Regions from separate parts of the Cohnella soli genome, predicted to be linked through region 1. Evidence: riboswitches for the same ligand, from Rfam matches in the RefSeq annotation. Region 1 holds a riboswitch; the other holds the start of a gene.
What was found. A riboswitch is a leader RNA that binds a small molecule or an ion and turns the genes downstream of it on or off. The one in region 1 is predicted to bind cyclic di-GMP.
Positions count from the first base shown of each region.

Region 1 (6,167 bases):
ACCCTTATTCATTTTTGCGGCGGGCCTGGGAGTTTCTGTTGCAGAACCATCCGCACGATTCGATTTGCGGCTGCTCCATCGATCAGGTGCATAGCGACATGCAGTACAGATTCGACCAGAGTCGCTTGATCGCCGAGCATATGCTGGATGAACAGCTTCAATATTTGGTCCATCATATCGATGCAACGGATTTGCAAGGATCGGAATTGTTTGCCGTATTCAATCCGTCGCCGTTGCCTGTTGACGAGATTGTGGTCGTTGACGTCGAAATGCCGCGCGACGCGAATGGCGGCATCTCGCAAGCGGTGTTCGGCGGCGCTCATATGCGGCTATTCGATTGCGACAATCGAGAAGTTCCCTATCAGCTCGTGTCGATCCGCCAGAACAGCGTGCGCCGTTTCCGGAAATACCGGGATATTCCGGGAGCGGAGCAAGTCGACAGGCTACGAATAGCCTTCCGGGCACACATTCCTGCATACGGCTATGCGGTCTATTCGATGGCGAAGGAGCGTATTCCGATGCCGCCTTTCGGACAATATTCGGCCGATCCCGTGCAGCCGAATCGGCTTCTCGGGACGATGAATAGGGGTTCGGGCATATGGGAGAACGGCAAGCTCCGCGTTCAGGTGCAGCGGGACGGGACGATGGATGTTACGGATCTTGCAAGCGGTCGCACCTATGAGGGATTGCTTTCCTTCGAAGACGAGGGGGATGTCGGCGAAGGCTGGAATCACGTGGCTCCGCTCGTCAACCAGACCTATTGGTCATGCGGGGAAGTCAGAAGCGTTTCCGCCCTGACAGATGGCCCGCTCGCTGCTTTGTTATGCATCGAACGCGTGTTTCACGTGCCCGATGGCGTCGTGCCTGACGAAAGCAGGCGAACCGACTCGACCGCCGATGTACGAATGAAGACGTACGTGGAACTGCGTTGCGACGATCCGACGCTGCGGTGCCGCACCGTTATTGACAACACGGCGCGTAATCACCGGATGAAAATGCTTGTCCCGACTCATTTGCAAACGGATTACTACTTCACAAGCACGCCATTCGATCTGGTGGAGCGTCCATTTAAAGCGCCTGACTATCCTCGCCATCTCGAGTTCGCCCGTCACGACATGCCTCATAATGGGCTCGTACTGGCGAAGGACGATGGCGGCGGTCTCGCCGTGTTCGCCAAAGGCATGTACGAAGTGTCGGCGCGAGACGACGAAGCGAAGACGATCGCGATGACGTTGTTCCGCGGCACGAGAAACGAAGTGCTGTCGGATGGCGGGGATGGCGGGCAACTGCTGAAGGAACTAACGTTCGAATTCGCGTTCCGCCCGTTTGGAGCCGAGACCGAAGCAGCCGATTTGGTTGAAGAACAGAAACGATATGCGGTTGGGCTGCGGACGGCTCATACGAATCGGGACAAAGTTCGATACGGAAATCTGCAGCGCCGGGAACGTACGTTGCCTAAAACGCATTCCTACCTCCAAATCAGTACGCCCGATTTGGCGCTGAGCGCTTTGAAGCGAGCGGAAGACGAAGATGATGCTTATATCGTGCGCGTGTGGAATCCGACCGACGGAAGCGTTGAAGGTGATCTTTCTTTTGGCCGCAAGGTGCTGGAGTTGAGCAAAGTCAACCTCGACGAACAGGATGTCGGCGAATTGGAAGGTTTTGTCCCGGGTTCCTCGCAGATTCGGCTGACGCTCCGTGCCAAGCAGATCATGACTCTTAAGGTCAAATGGTCTCATTCGTAAGAAAGCAGTGGCTAGGATTTCTAAATATCCATTCTCGACAAGCTGGAGACGGTACGCAACCGGATCCAGCTTGTTCCGTTTTATGCAATCGCAGTGCAGTTCTCTTTTCCTATTGAAATAAATCAACGCGTAGGCATATAATGGTAGTGCGATTAGCTTGTAAATAAGTAAAATGAATTATTTCATATAGAGATTAAGTTGCATAACTCGACACCAAGATTAACTCCAGATATATTCCTCATACGAAAAGGCAAACCTTTCTAAAGGAAGGGACGCAAAGCTATGGGCCTAAGGGACGAAGTTATCGTTCTATGGTTGCCAAGTTACCGAAGGAGGTGCGGAGAGCATCGTCCATTCGGATGATGCTCTTTTGGCGTTGGCCGGAAGGGCTTGTTTTGCGTTCATAGGGCGTGTCTGAATATTCGGCGATTTTCAATGATTTTCTTGAGAGGTGTTATCTGTTGAATAAGAATATATCCGAGACAGAACTGGCCGCACTGATCAGGAAGCTCAACCTGGATCAGTTGGACGCAGATTACAGCAGGGCGAGGGTAAGTCGGGGGGCCTATGGCTCCGAGGAAGATTATAACGTGCAGGACGGTTGGGTGGAAGTGAAGGATCAGCGGATTCATGTGAGGAACCCGGTAGGAGGGGGCAACTATCCGAGCATTCATACGACTGAGCCCGTTAAGCTTTATGTTAACGAAAAGGAAGTTCAGACGGAGATGACGGTTTCCGAGAGGGACACGATCAATTGGACGATAGAAGAGAAGCCGTTGTTTGAAATTATTGTGTCGGAAGACAAGTTGGCCGTCTATTTTCTGCTTCATTCGAAGCAACGTTTCCCTTGGCGGCTGCTGAACCAGGAGCCGGCCAACCGCATGACGCTCGTTGCGGAGCAGGACAGGAACCATGTGCTCGGAACGGTTCACCTGAAGGAGATAGCCCCGCAACTGGACGTGCTCTCCTTGTACGTGCCGGTCGATCTCGCCGCCATTCAGCAGGAATTGATGTCTCCTACTCACCAACCGGTTCTTATCGCCCAAGGCAAAGCGGCCGTTCCCGGCGTCGACGCGCAGTTGGAGCTTTATTTTGCCCAGAAGGTGGAAAGCCGCTTCTTCGAAGAAGACGGTCAAGTCGATTTCCGCAATCATCTGCGTATCCCCATCGTCAACCAAGGGGACGTCATGGCGAAGAAGATACCGTTAATAGACGGCACGCCCGGTTATGACGTATTCGGGAGCGTCAAGCTGCCTTCTTCTCCCAAGGACATCCCGATTACTGCCAAGCCTAGCGTGGAACTGACCCCGGACGAAGTCGTCGTTGCGCTTAAGCAGGGCAGGCCCCGCATTACGGGCAGCAAAGTGAAGGTGTTCGACGTTGCTACGACGTATACCGTCGCGGGCAATGTGGATATACGGACGGGCAACATCGTATTCTCCGGGGACGTAATCGTCCATGGGGATGTAACGGATAATATGATCATCGAGTCTTTGGGCAGTGTATACGTATATGGAAGTGTTTACAATTCCACCATTACCGCCACAGGAAGCATCAATGTGCGGGGCAACGTCATGTCCAGCAAACTGTATGCGGGCTATTTCGGCGTATTGTTCAACCGCTTATACAATACGACGAAGATGCTGTACGATCGCTTCGAGACGCTGGTTGCCGCTTCGAAAGTATTGACGCAAGCGCTGGAAGCGAAGAAGACTGCGGTACGCTTCGGTCAGATCGTTCTGCTCCTGTTGGAGAGCAAGATGAAGGACATCCCGGATTTGTTGAAAGAACTGATCGTCGTCATCTCCAACATACAGCAAATTAAGCAAGGGGAATATGTGAAGCTGAAGGAATTGGCGGAATTATTCCTGAAACCGGCGAAGCTGCTGGAGCATGTTACAGTCAAGCTTGTTCAGGGATTCCACGACCTTCTTCGGGAAACGCACCAAGAGGTGGCCCGGATGCAGGAGGAGCATGTGGAGATCAGCATCAATCAATGCCACCGAAGCGAGCTCAAGTCTAACGGGGACATCATCGTCCATTGCGAAGGGGTAATCATCAGCGATTTGTTCTCCACGAGGAACATCGTTTTCATAGATGAGAACAGCGTGTGCCGAGGCTCAAAGTTGGATGCGGGCGACAGCATTACGGCGAAGAACGTTGGCGGCCAGACCGGCGCAATCTCCGTGCTGAAAGCGAAGAGGCAAGTGGACGTGCGTAAAATGTACTCCGGACGAGTATGCGTCGGAAAATATTGCGGAGATATACTCGACGTAGTCGAGAGTAAGGTGTTCGACAGCGAGAGTCTGCTGCAATTGATTACGTCCCAGGAAGCCATGCAGATGAAATGAGGAATGGAGGGAACATAGTGGGAAAAGAACATTCCACTCGCTATAGGTATGTCGGCAAGCGATTGGTCAGAAATATGTACAGCCCGCTCGGGACATTGCTCGTTCCGATCCATACTGTGCTGAGCCCGAAAGAGATCGATACACTGTTCCGGCAAGGCGTCTTGCTGCATGATGAGGACGTAGAGGATGTAGCCATCCTTCATCTCGTCGATGCTGCGATCTCGGAGATCAGAGACATTTTCCAAAGCGCGCGTCATTCCGATCGGATATCGTTCGAGGCGATTCGGGAGAGGATATTGCCGGTCGTGCTGCTCATGAGCCTGCACCCGGACATCAGCCGCATTCTGGCTCACCTGGAGAAACATGACGAGTATCTTTACCGGCACAGTATCGGAGTTGCCCTGCTTTCCAAGATGATCGGTTCGGCAAGCGGTTATCAGGGGGACGAACTGACCGAGCTCATTACCTCCGCTTTCCTGCACGATATCGGCAAGTCCCGAATTCCGCTCGACATTCTGAACAAGCCCGGCGCGTTAACGGCGGAGGAATTCGAGTGCGTGAAGAAACATACGATCTACGGCTATGAGCTTATTCGGCAATCGCCGGGACTGGATGAAAACCATGCGCTCGTCGCTCTTCAGCACCATGAACGGGAGGACGGAAGCGGTTATCCGTATGGACTCAAGGGCGATGCCACCCTACGCAACAGCAAGATCGTCGCCGTGGCCGACGTGTTCCACGCCATGATCTCCAAGCGGGTATACAAGAGCAGCGTCTCGTTCTATCAAGTGTTGCAAGAGATGTCGCGCAATGCCTTCGGTGCGCTTGAACCCGAGATTACGCTTAATTTCATGAAGCGGATTATGGATTTGTTGATCGGCAACACGGTGCTGCTGTCCAACGGCTCCGAAGCAAAAATCGTGATGGTAAGCCCGCACGATCCGGTCAACCCGCTCGTTGAAGCGAACGGAATGTACATCGATTTGAGCAAAGAGAAGCAAATCGTGCTCGAGCGGATTCTTTCGACGGGTTGAGGGCAACCAAGGCGTCGTCACTATAGGAAAAGAACCCATTACTTTTGGAATAAGGTGGACAGGAAAAGTGAAAAAGAAAATGGTTACAGCTATCCTTACAGCTCTTCTTGCAATTTCGAATGTCTCTGGGGCGGTCAACGCAAAGAACTATGAGAAGCTGCCTCAGGAAGTATGGGTACAGGAGCCTAATGCGAACTATATTCCAGTACAGAAGGACATCTTTCTAGTGCCGGGTACCAATATCCTGTATCTTCATATGGGAGAGGAGAAGGCATCCCAAACGAAGATATGGTCGCCCGATACGATTCGTGCTGTAGATTACATGACGGGGAAAGTAAAATGGGTCTTTTCGTTTGCGAAACCAGGCTATGGATGGCCAAGTACGGAAGAGCCTTTTTCTTATGCACCGGATGGTAGCATCTATGCCTATTTCCCTTCAAGCAAATTACTGTATGCTGTAAATCCTGATGGTAAAGAAAAATGGAGTAAACAGCTTGCCGCGGATGTACCTTTCAATGGGAAACTAAAGCGCCTGTCGGATGGGACTCTTGTTATTGTCGCCGAAAAGTCCACGGCAATAGGGAAGGAAACAGTCCAACTCATCGGCATTAATCCGGAGGGGAAGTCTAAATTCAATAAAGTCGTACCAGGCAAATTTGTTGCTGTGACTAAGGATAGAATTATCGTAAAAGTGTCGTCTACATCCAAAGCGGTGGAAAAAGTATCTGGCTACGATTCATCGTCAAAGCAAATCTATCAGTATTCTTTTCCTAAAGGTGCTTACGTAAATGAGTACACGGCCTTCACTCTTAACGATGGAACGATTGTTTTTCCAACGGGTACATCTGAAAACATGCAGAAGCAAACATTGATCGCTCTTTCTTCCGCAGGTAAGGAGAGTTGGAAAAGATCGTTTGATAGGAATGGACTTGCATTCTCGGCTGGAAGCGGGTATCTGTTCGTTAATTTTGCATCGAACAAACTGAGCTATTTTAATCGAAATGTTCTGGTTAAGGAGATTACACTAAACGGATTTA
Region 1 covers NZ_JBHSMI010000067.1:769,388-775,554, reverse strand. The annotation lists gene ACFPOF_RS32725 (alpha-mannosidase) at 1-1,745, shown strand, start outside; cyclic di-GMP riboswitch class I at 1,985-2,076, shown strand; gene ACFPOF_RS32720 (flagellar assembly protein A) at 2,207-4,096, shown strand; gene ACFPOF_RS32715 (HD-GYP domain-containing protein) at 4,114-5,130, shown strand; gene ACFPOF_RS32710 (hypothetical protein) at 5,198-6,167, shown strand, end outside.

Region 2 (6,167 bases), on a different contig from region 1:
TACAATCGGAAAAAGGTGACATTGAACCGTAAATGTAGTATTCAACCTCTCCCATTTTCTTATGCGCTTTCCCGCCACTGGAGAAACGCACCAATTGCAATCGCAATTTGAAGTTTTGTTCTTTATTTCGAATTCCCAGCTTAAAGACTTCTCGTGTTGTTGCAAACGGGAGACTGCTTAAATTCTGGAAATCTGCTGCTTAGGCAGTTGAAATACGGCCGGGGAAATGTTAGATTAGTGTTATCGTGCAGTTCGTTATAAAGAACAAATGAATAGATCTTTTGATGAGGTGCCATACAATGATGAATCATATTTCCGAACAGCTTTTACCGACCGATCGTTTTGAACAATGTGAAGGCAATATCGTCAGCGACATGGCCGGGGAGAAAGTTATGCTAAGTGTAGAGAAAGGCAAGTATTATAACTTGGGGGAAGTCGGGGGGCGTATCTGGGAGTTGCTGAGCCCGCCAAGCACTGTAGCACAAGTCGTTGACAGACTGCTCGAGGAATACGAAGTTTCACGAGAAACCTGCCTGGCCCAAGTCAATGCCTTCCTCGATCACTTATACGCAGAAGGCTTGATCCAGCGCTCGCAGCCAGAATGAGCGCCTTTCGCAAATTAGTCATATCGGCCAAGCTCAACCGCCGAACAATGCTTCTTTTTACGGAAGCTTATTTACTGCTCGGGTGGGCCAGAATACAAGTAATATTTCCTTTCTCCAGACTTGCGAGACGCCTTGGAACGCCATCGGAGGAAACATCGGAAGCTTTCGTTCCGAGTGATTCGGCAACAGTTAAACATATTCGGAGCGCAGTTAACCTAATGAGCCGTTACACCCCATGGGATAGCAAATGTCTCGTACGCGCCGTCGCGGGACAGGTCATGCTGAATCGGCGATGCATCGAGAGCACATTATACCTTGGCACGGCCAAAGACGAGCAGGGTCGTCTCATCGCTCATGCATGGCTTCGCAGCGGACCACTCTTCATCACGGGAGACGATCTCATGCATGACTTTACGGTTGTCCAATCGTTCGCGAAATTCATCATAAAGTAAGGAATTTGTCTTCTACTGGCGGTCAAGGTTGCGGTCTTGTGTTTCGTTTCGTATCATTATAATATATCGCAATCAAATTCCAGGAGAAATTTTCTTCTGTCAATAAGATAACCTGGTGCTGAACAATATCAACAAGAGGAGGGATTCTGTTGATCGGTGAACGAATTCAGATGCTCCGCAAAAAGAAAAACCTCTCCTTGACAGAACTGTCGGAGAAGGCCTCGGTCGCTAAATCATACTTAAGTTCTATTGAACGGGGAATACAAATGAACCCCTCGATTCAATTTCTCGAGAAAGTCGGTGCCGTACTCGGTATAACCGTAGAGGAATTTCTTCAATCGGATAACGCGAACGCCAATTCGAAGAATCCCCTGGACAATGAGTGGGCTGACTTGGTGAAAGAAGCGATGAACTCTGGCGTCAGCAAAGAGCAGTTCAGGGAATTCCTTGAATTTAGCAGATGGAAAAATCAGCAACGGGACTCCTGACGTTCCCGTCATCCAACGGCGGAACCGGCCGCCGTTTGCCACTTGACTAGCTCCGTGGTTTGAAGCATGGCAAGACTGAGTCGAATATCTTCGATCGTCATCCCCATACTACGAGCTTCCAGAATCAATTTTGCCCATTCGGCGTCCAACAGCGTGTGATCGGTCTTGGATGATTTTGCCGTGCCCTTTAACACTTCCATCTCAAAATTCCCTCCGATGATTAGTCGGCCGGTTGCACCACTGACTCCATGCGTTTAAGGTGCCCAGATAAAAACGCATTTCTCAGTCTCCTGATTTTGTTGTTACAAGTCATATTATATATGAGCTTGTCGGATTAGTGTTGTCGAATTTTGGATGTTAAAGACCTATTTTTTGGACGAATTTTGTCGAATGGGATATTTTTTCAAACTTTTTTCATTTTTTATAACCTTCCGGATTGCTCCTTTGCCATCTCCATGCGTCTTCGCACATCTCTTCCAATCCCCTCGTTGCATGCCAACCTAACTCATTGTTTGCCTTCGAAGCATCCGCGTAACTGACTGCAATATCCCCAGGACGACGGTCCATAATCGCATAAGGAATCGTTTGACCAGACGCTTGCTCGAAAGCCGCAATCATCTCAAGCACACTGTACCCGCGACCTGTTCCCAAGTTATATACGTTAGAGCCCTTAACCGTCATAATATGCGCCAGTGCCCGAACATGTCCATTCGCCAGGTCGGAGACATGAATATAGTCGCGGACGCCCGTTCCATCCTTCGTCGGATAGTCGTTGCCGAACACGCCAACTTGCTCCAGTCGTCCGACTGCCACTTGCGAAATATAGGGCAGAAGATTGTTCGGAATACCGTTCGGATTTTCGCCCATTCGGCCGCTTTTATGTGCCCCGACGGGGTTAAAATATCGTAAAATCGCAATCGACCATTCCGGATCGGCAGCTGCCACGTCCTGCAACATCTCTTCAATCATTTGCTTTGTTCTGCCATACGGATTCATAGCTCCAAGCTGTGCGGATTCCGCGACCGGCATGCGGTCTGTCGTCCCGTACACAGTTGCAGATGAACTGAACACCAACCTGCGTACTCTATACTTTTGCATCGTCTCGCACAGAATCAGCGTACTAGTGATATTCGTGCGGTAATACCGTAACGGCTGTGCCACCGACTCCCCGACCGCCTTCAAACCGGCGAAATGGATGACGGCCTCAATCTGATGCCGCGAGAATACGTCGCTAAGCGCCTTTTCACTTAGTAAATCCAACTCGTATACCGGAAAATCCTTGCCTGCAATGTCCCGTACTCGCTCAAGCGCCTCAGGCTGACTGTTGACAAAATTGTCGACAACAACGATATCGTAGCCTGCCTGGAGCAACTCCACGCACGTATGGGTGCCAATATAACCCGCTCCCCCAGCAATCAGAATCGCCATAAGATTACACCTCCGCTTGTTTGTTAGACTTAATTCTCGAGATTAGCTTACCGGATAATAACCGTGCGAGACCTCTCAGGTAGGCGAACTCATCCGTTTTCCAGAAAACGATTAAGTACAGTGCCATAACGGAAACACTCGCTATTGAAGATTTGGCAATGATCGCCGTCACTCCATCTCCATGAACGAGACCGGCCAGGTGTTTCGCCGCATAGAATGTGCCGAAACCGATCACGATGTAAGCCGCATAGATCCGATAATGGAACAATACCGGCCTAAGAAACACCTTCTTATATACCAAATAAGGTGTTGTCCAGAATGGGAGCACAAGCGCGCTGACGAAAGAACCGATGAACACACCCGCAATTCCAATCCGCTGCACGAGCGCGATCGAGACGAGAAGGCTAACAGCCGCTTGAACCAACGGCACGAACCGATCTTCGTGGAAAATACCTGCCGTCGTTTTGACCGTAGAGATGGAGTTCCTCATCCCCCTTTCGACGAACAGGAGCAACAGAAGAATCAGCACGCTGTTGCTCATCAAATACGAGGAGCCGATCCACAGCGTAATGAACGGACCGATGACAATATAAAGTACGATAGCGAACAGCGAGTATAGCCAGAAGCTGAGCAGCAGCATGACCTTGTAGACGCTGTAAATTTTATCTTCCTTCTCCATCGTGACCAGATTCCCGACACTGTGGTACATGTTATTGAATACTTGGTAGATAAACGTTCTGCCGATTTCGATAAGCATCTTATAATTCGAATACAATCCTACCGCAGCCACGCTGACGTAAGTCGAGATAAGAATATTTTCCGTCCCGAGTACGAGATAGCTGCCGACATTCTGCAGAATAATTGCTTTTACATTCTTGACGATTCCAACTTTCGTCGGCTGATCGAGCTTAGCCTTGACTTTATCTTTCAGATAGGGATATTTCCGATTGGCAATGACATTTAATGTTGCGGCCGTGCCCACTGTAAACAGGCTGTCGATTATGAGGAACAGGATGTAGTCTTGCGTGTAGTACAAAATGCCGATCTTCAGCAAGGAAGAAACGATGGACGATACGGAGAACGTCAGTGTAACGATATAGCCCTTCTGATTGACGTTAAGGAAGGCGTTTTTGTATGAGAAAAAGTACGGAGAAACGGTGTTTAATAGAAAAATGAGATAAATACCTGTCAAATTCGGTACGTCGGTGTTCTTAACAAACTCGTGCAGAAACGGTAGAAGTGCAAGCCCGAGCAGCGCGACAATCGCGGCGATAACGAGGTAGGCATTCCGGTACAGGCGCATGAGCTTGTTGATCTTATCTCGATCGCCTTCGGCCACGGGCTTGTACAAGCTGTACATAATACTCGAGCCGATACCGGCTTCCGCTAGCGACAGCATAGCCAGGATGTTCGTAAACAACCCGTTGACACCCAAATATTCAATGCCCAAACTCTGAATGAACACTGTGCGGGAAATAAAACTTAGCGCCGTAATGACGAGTTGGTTGCCGACACCCGCCGCGATGTTGACAATCGTGTGCTGGATTCTCATGCTTTCTCCCTCGCGCTCGCCGCTTGAAAGAGCCGAATACAGAAGCCTTGGGTGAACGGCAGCGTAGAGAACAACATCGCATATACGCCGATGTCTTTCGTGTCTCCTTGCGAGAAATCGACAGTGCCATTACGCCGCGTTACTGACATGAGGTAACGTATAGCGCGGTCGACAGCGCTTGAAGCCTCTGAAGCGATCTCGGGAATACGCGAAGCTTGCTGCAGAAACCACGCCAATGTCGCCGTTGCAGAAGAATCCGGGCGCGACTCTGCTCGAATGACGGTCCAATGCCAGCAACCAGGGGAACCTTGGCACGCCATCGCAGCCTTCGCGAACCGGACGACTGTCGCTTCGAGCTCCGGCTTCAACTCGTGACTATCCGGAAGCTCGTTCCACGCATCGGCGAGACCGATTGCAAACCATCCTAACCCGCGTCCCCAGCCATACAATCCTAACGGATAGCCCGTGCTAACTTGATAAGCGTGGAACGGAACGTATAACGATTCAGGCATCGCCTGTTTTGCGTATTCCCGGATTTGGCGTACCGCCAGTTCTACACACTCCGGATGATTAAACGTCAAGCCGTATCGAACAAGAAACGGACAAATAAACCCGATCGTGTCGACGTAACGATAGTTGGCCATTCCCTTGCGATACAAAACTGTTCCGTCCGCGCCAATATGCTCGCGAATGAGCGCCCACGTCTCGTCCATCGCAGCTCTGTACGTGTCCGCCGCGTCGGGAAGCTTCAACACTGCGTAAGCGAGGATCGACGCATCCACATACTGCGGCTGATGGAGCCATCGGCCCTGCTCGTCAAATTTGGCGGCGAGAAATGCCTTGATCTCTCTTCTCGTTTCTTCGTCCTTGCCGGGAGAAGAATCGGTCGTCTCTGCCAGCCCAAGAAGCAAAGACGCTTCTTGCCAATGCTGAATGGCACGTTTGGCGTAGTTGCCTCGAAGCATATCGAGTGCAATAAACCGAGTGTTGTCTGTCGCACGGATCGTAGGCGTCCGATTCAGCCAACCTAATCCCCGCTTTGTGACGTCGCTCCCCCAACGTTCTCGGTCAGCATATCTGCCGATATGAATGCGCCCCAGCCACTCACGGGCAATCGGAACTATATCGATTATCACGATTGCCGCCACGAGGAGCAGCACGCATGCCGACGCCACCACGTATACCATGACCGCTCTCCCTTCCCTTGACTAAGACTTGAACAGCTCGTACAGTTTGTTAATTTCCGATTCCGTGCTCAGTTCTTCTTGTGCGAGATTGCCAGCGAATCGAAGGCGCAACGGCTCGTCTCGCAGAAGTCGCTTAATGCCCTCGCCAAGCGATTTAGCGTTCATCTCCACGATTAAGCCGTTCTCTTCGGTGCGAATTTGATCGCCGGCCGTCGTAAATCGGGTGACAACGATTGGCTTGTGTAAAATTTTTGCTTCATCTATCGCGATAGACTTACCTTCGAACCGTGAAGGCTGAACATAAAGATCCGCTTGCCCCACGTAAGGGTATGGATTTTCTTGGACGCCAAGCAACTTGAAACGGTCCTGCAGTTCCAAACGTTCGATCTCTCGCTCCAGATTGTTTCGCTCCTCGCCTTCGCCGATGACATACCACTGAATATCAAGTCCTTCAT
Region 2 covers NZ_JBHSMI010000062.1:66,534-72,700, reverse strand. The annotation lists gene ACFPOF_RS29130 (lasso peptide biosynthesis PqqD family chaperone) at 303-605, shown strand; gene ACFPOF_RS29125 (lasso peptide biosynthesis B2 protein) at 602-1,057, shown strand; gene ACFPOF_RS29120 (helix-turn-helix domain-containing protein) at 1,207-1,545, shown strand; gene ACFPOF_RS29115 (anti-repressor SinI family protein) at 1,554-1,745, opposite strand; cyclic di-GMP riboswitch class II at 1,763-1,845, opposite strand; gene galE (UDP-glucose 4-epimerase GalE) at 1,960-2,973, opposite strand; gene ACFPOF_RS29105 (lipopolysaccharide biosynthesis protein) at 2,978-4,525, opposite strand; gene ACFPOF_RS29100 (glycoside hydrolase family 88 protein) at 4,522-5,712, opposite strand; gene ACFPOF_RS29095 (glycosyltransferase) at 5,734-6,167, opposite strand, start outside.
Region 2: it holds a riboswitch for cyclic di-GMP, as region 1 does, so the genes downstream of both, ACFPOF_RS29115 (anti-repressor SinI family protein) here and ACFPOF_RS32720 (flagellar assembly protein A) in region 1, are expected to answer to the same signal.